DNA from 2 places in the Streptomyces sp. NPDC050619 genome. Region 2 is predicted to be linked to the other one. Evidence: riboswitches for the same ligand, from Rfam matches in the RefSeq annotation. Region 2 holds a riboswitch; the other holds the start of a gene.

Region 1 (2,451 bases), on a different contig from region 2:
GGGCCCCGGAGGTGACCTCGCCGATCACCTCGCCGCCGGCGACGACCGCGTACCCGGCGCGCGGGACCCGGCGGCCCTCGGCGATCAGGCCGACGAGGACGCGCGGGGGGTTCGTCTCGGCGCGGGCGGCGGCCTCGGCGAGCGCCTCGCGCCCCACGAAGTCGCCCTCCTTCTCGAACTTCACGACCCGGCCGAGGCCGGCGTCGAAGGGGGTCAGCGAGGTCGAGAGCTCGTGCCCGTACAGCGGCATGCCCGCCTCCAGGCGCAGCGTGTCCCGGCAGGACAGCCCGCAGGGCACCAGGCCGACGCCCTTGCCGGCCTCGGTCAGGGCCTGCCAGAGCTCGACGGCGTGCTCCGGCTTCACGAACAGCTCGAAGCCGTCCTCACCGGTGTAGCCGGTGCGCGCGATCAGGGCCGGGACGCCGGCGACCGTGCCGGGCAGGCCGGCGTAGTACTTCAGGCCGTCGAGGTCGGCGTCGGTGAGGGACTTCAGCACGCCAGGGGACTCCGGACCCTGCACGGCGATCAGCGCGTACGCGTCCCGGTCGTCACGCACCTCGGCGTCGAAGCCGGACGAACGCTCCACGAGCGCGTCCAGCACCACCTGGGCGTTGGAGGCGTTGGCGACGACCATGTAGTGAGAAGACCCGGCCCCGGTGTCGGCCAGCCGGTAGACGATCAGGTCGTCGAGGATGCCGCCGTCTTCGCGGCAGATCATGGTGTAGCGGGCGCGGCCGACGCCGACGGAGGCGATGTTGCCCACGAGCGCGAAGTTCAAAAGGACGGCCGCTTCCGGCCCGGTCACGGTGATCTCGCCCATGTGCGAGAGGTCGAAGAGCCCGGCCTTGGTCCGCACGGCGTTGTGCTCGTCGCGCTCTGAGCCGTAGCGCAGGGGCATGTCCCAGCCGGCGAAGTCGGTCATCGTCGCGCCGAGCGCGCGATGCAGAGCATCGAGTGCGGTACGACGCTTGTCGGGGGGTGCTGTACTGCTCATCGGACGGTCGTCTCCCAAGGCATGACGGCGAGGTCGTTCCTCCCCATCTGTCATCGGAACCTGAGAGGTTCGTCACGACCCCGCCAAGCGGTGGTCCTGACTTGCACCTTGGGTGGGGCCACTGTCGCAGGGGCCCGCTTTTCAGATGTGCCTCGCCCGCGCGGTAACGGTGCCTGAGAGATTCAAGGGAGGGACTTGCTCCTTCGGCGCCCCAGCGAAGCACTGCTGGGGACTCTCCCGCGCGGATTCAAACGGCCGGTATGCAGTTGGCGGGCACATCATCGCACGCATCGGTCGGACGCGGCAGGCCGCATCTTGTAACCGGCTTGTGGCAGGACGCATACGAAAACGCGAGGCACCGCGCATTACCTTCTCTTTACACTCGACGGGGAGGGGATCTCGTGACCCATCCCCAGGGGAGGACGATCACGGTGAACAGGACCACGGCGTACGCGACCACCTCGGCACTGGCGGCGCTGCCCGGACAGCCGACGGCCCCGGCCAGGGAGGCCTGCGGCCCGCTCACCGCACCCGTCGTCCGCGACCTTCGCGAGCGCGACGGCCACAGCCCGCACGCACTGCTCTTCGGCCCCAAGGACCTCGTCGTGATCACCGGTCTGCCCGGCAGCGGCAAGTCCACGCTGATGCGGCGCACCGTCAAGGGCCTGCGCATCGACTCGCAGGACGCCCGCGACCGTTGGGACACCCGGCTGGCCCGCTTCCTGCCGTACGGCGTCTACCGCCCGCTGGTCCGCCTCGCCCACTACGCCGGGCTGCGCCGCGCCCTGCGCTCCGGCGAGGGGGTCGTCGTGCACGACTGCGGTACGCAGGCCTGGGTGCGCGGCTGGCTGGCCCGCGAGGCCCGCCGCCGGGGCGGCACGCTGCATCTGCTGCTGCTCGACGTCGCCCCGGACACGGCGCTGGCCGGCCAGCGCGAGCGCGGGCGCGGCGTCTCGCGGTACGCGTTCCTGCGGCACCGGGGCGCGGCCGCCCGGCTGATCCGCTCCGTGGAGGAGGGCGAGCTGCCCCAGGGCTGCGGCTCGGCGGTGCTGATCGACCGGGACGCGGCGAACGTGTTGCGCCGGATCGGTTTCACGGGCTGACCCGTAGGCCCAGGCACCCGATAGCCTTTTCAGCCACAGCAAGCGGTTCTCGGCAGGCGGTAGGCAACAGATGGACTTCCCGGCGGATCTCCCCGCGGACTTCTCGGGGTTCCCGGCGCAGGCGCACCCCCACCCGCACGGCGGATGGCCCGGCAACGAGCTGGAGGAGGTGCTCTCCGCCTCCCTCGGCGTCCCCTCGGCCGGCGGGCGGATCATCGAGGTGCTCGGCCGCAGCTTCGTCTGGGTGCCCCTGCCCAACGGCGGCGGCCCGCACAGCGGCCCTCTCGACCTGCCCACGCTGGAGCTCGAGGGCCAGGCCTATGTGCCGGTGTTCAGCTCCGAGGAACAGTTCCG
Region 2 (2,451 bases):
GGGCACGCGCTGTACGCCATGGCGCTGGCGCACGACGAGCGGCCTGTGGTGGCCGAGCGGGAGACGAAGTCGGTGTCGGTCGAGGACACGTACGACGTGGACATCCATGACCGGGTCCGGGTCGGACTGGAGGTGCAGCGCCTGGCCGACCGGTGTGTGCGGCGGCTGCGCGGAGCCGGGCTCTCCGGGCGGACCATCGTGCTGAAGGTGCGCAGGTACGACTTCTCGACGCTGACCCGCTCCGAGACCCTGCGCGGGCCCACGGACGACCCGGGGGTGGTACGGGAAGCGGCGGCGCGGCTGCTGGACTCGGTGGACACGACGGGTGGGGTGCGGCTGCTGGGGGTGGGCGTCAGCGGGCTCGCCGACTACACGCAGGAGGATCTGTTCGCACAGGCGGCGGAGGAGCGGGCGGAACTTCCGGTTCCGGTGGAGGAGGGCGAGGGCGAGGCGGTCGAGGAACCGCAGGCGCCCGTGGAACGGCGGTGGGCGTCGGGGCACGATGTGCGGCATGCCGAGCATGGGCACGGATGGGTGCAGGGCAGTGGGCTCGGGAGGGTCACCGTGCGGTTCGAGACGCCCTATTCGGAGCCCGGGCGAGTGCGGACCTTTCGGATCGACGATCCTGATCTGGAGCCGGCGGAGCCGTTGCCGTTGGTGCTGCGAAGACCCGCCGAGACCGACGAGATCGCCGAGGACGACGACGCCGATGACGCCGGGGAGGCGCCGGATCAGGTGTCCTCCGTGCCCGCCAGTTTGCCGAAGTCGTGGTCCGGGAGCGAGGGAGGAGCGGCCACGTCCAGCCCGTAGTGGTGGTAGAGCTGGAGTTCCTGTTCCGGGGAGAGATGGCGGCCGACGCCGAAGTCGGGGGCGTCCTTGATCAGGGCGCGGTCGAAGGGGATGTGCAGGCTGCCCTCGACGAGTTCGCTGGGCTCCAGGGGGACGAAGGCGTCCCTGCTGAACAGGCCGGTCCGTATGGCTGCCCACTCCGGCAGACCGGTCGCGTCGTCGAGGTAGACCTCGTCGATGGTGCCGATCTTGGTGCCGCTGCGGTCGAAAGCCTTGCGGCCGATCAGGTTGCGCGGATCGATGTCGGTCTGCACGGGCCCTCCACTTGGTCGCAACGCATCCGTAAGCACTACGAAAGAGCACATTCGGGGAGGCGGCCACTCGAACGTTCGGGCGTTGCCCTCGCTGGTAGGCTGGCGAGCGGCTGCTGACCCTGTGCGGGAGAGTCCTCCAGACACCATCGGAGGCGCCGAAGGAGCAAATCCTCCCCGGAATCTCTCAGGCCCACGTACCGCACGGACGAGGTCACTCTGGAAAGCAGGGCGGATGCCGACGGCGTCGACGGCTTCCGCTCTCACCGACGGTGAAAGCCGGGACACCTCGGGTGGCCCGGTGAAGCTCTCAGGTTGAGATGACAGAGGGGGAGGCCGTCCGGGTACCCGCGCCGTGGTGCCCCTCGAAGGTCGTGTCAGACCAGGAGGCCTCCGCAATGACAGCCCAACGAATTCCGCTTTCCGAGCTCGAACAGGGAATCCCGTTCGAGCAGCGCCACATCGGTCCCGACCACGAGGCCCGGGCCAAGATGCTCGCGCAGGTCGGCTACGGCTCGCTCGACGAGCTCACCGCCGCCGCGGTGCCGGACGTGATCAAGAACGCCGACGCGCTGGACCTGCCGGGCGCGCGCACCGAGGCCGAGGTGCTGGCCGAGCTGAGGTCGCTGGCGGACCGCAACCAGGTTCTCGACTCCATGATCGGGCTCGGCTACTACGGGACCTTCACCCCGCCGGTCATCCTGCGCAACGTCATGGAGAACCCGGCCTGGTACACGGCCTACACGCCGTACCAGCCAGAGATCTCGCAGGGGCGGCTCGAGGCGCTGCTGAACTTCCAGACCATGGTCGCCGACCTGACCGGTCTGCCGACCTCCGGTGCCTCGCTGCTCGACGAGGGCACGGCCGCCGCCGAGGCCGTGGCGCTGTCGCGGCGCATGGGCAAGAACAAGAAGGGCCTCTTCCTGGTCGACGCGGACACGCTGCCGCAGACCATCGCCGTGATCGAGACCCGGGCCGAGCCGGCCGGTGTGGACGTCGTGGTGGCCGACCTCAGTGACGGCATTCCGGCCGAGATCGCCGCGCGTGAGATCAACGGCGTGCTCCTGCAGTACCCGGGCGCCTCCGGTGCCGTACGCGACCTCAAGCCGGTCATCGACCAGGCCCACGAACTCGGCGCCCTCGTCACCGTCGCCGCGGACCTGCTCGCGCTCACGCTGCTGACGTCACCCGGGGAGCTCGGCGCCGACATCGCGGTCGGGACGACGCAGCGGTTCGGTGTGCCGATGGGGTTCGGCGGGCCGCACGCCGGCTACATGGCCGTGCACGAGAAGTTCGCGCGCAGCCTGCCCGGGCGGCTCGTCGGTGTGTCCGTGGACGCCGACGGGCACCA

What was found. A riboswitch is a leader RNA that binds a small molecule or an ion and turns the genes downstream of it on or off. The one in region 2 is predicted to bind glycine.
Region 1: another riboswitch for glycine. It lies ahead of gcvT (glycine cleavage system aminomethyltransferase GcvT); the one in region 2 lies ahead of gcvP (aminomethyl-transferring glycine dehydrogenase).

The regions. Positions count from the first base shown of each region.
Region 1 covers NZ_JBFAIR010000035.1:68,931-71,381, forward strand. Annotated here, with positions in the region: gene gcvT (glycine cleavage system aminomethyltransferase GcvT) at 1-994, opposite strand, end outside; glycine riboswitch at 1,146-1,244, opposite strand; gene AB0I77_RS40870 (AAA family ATPase) at 1,426-2,097, shown strand; gene AB0I77_RS40875 (enhanced serine sensitivity protein SseB) at 2,168-2,451, shown strand, end outside.
Region 2 covers NZ_JBFAIR010000061.1:9,527-11,977, forward strand. Annotated here, with positions in the region: gene AB0I77_RS50035 (DNA polymerase IV) at 1-810, shown strand, start outside; gene AB0I77_RS50040 (PRC-barrel domain-containing protein) at 732-1,103, opposite strand; glycine riboswitch at 1,218-1,313, shown strand; gene gcvP (aminomethyl-transferring glycine dehydrogenase) at 1,499-2,451, shown strand, end outside.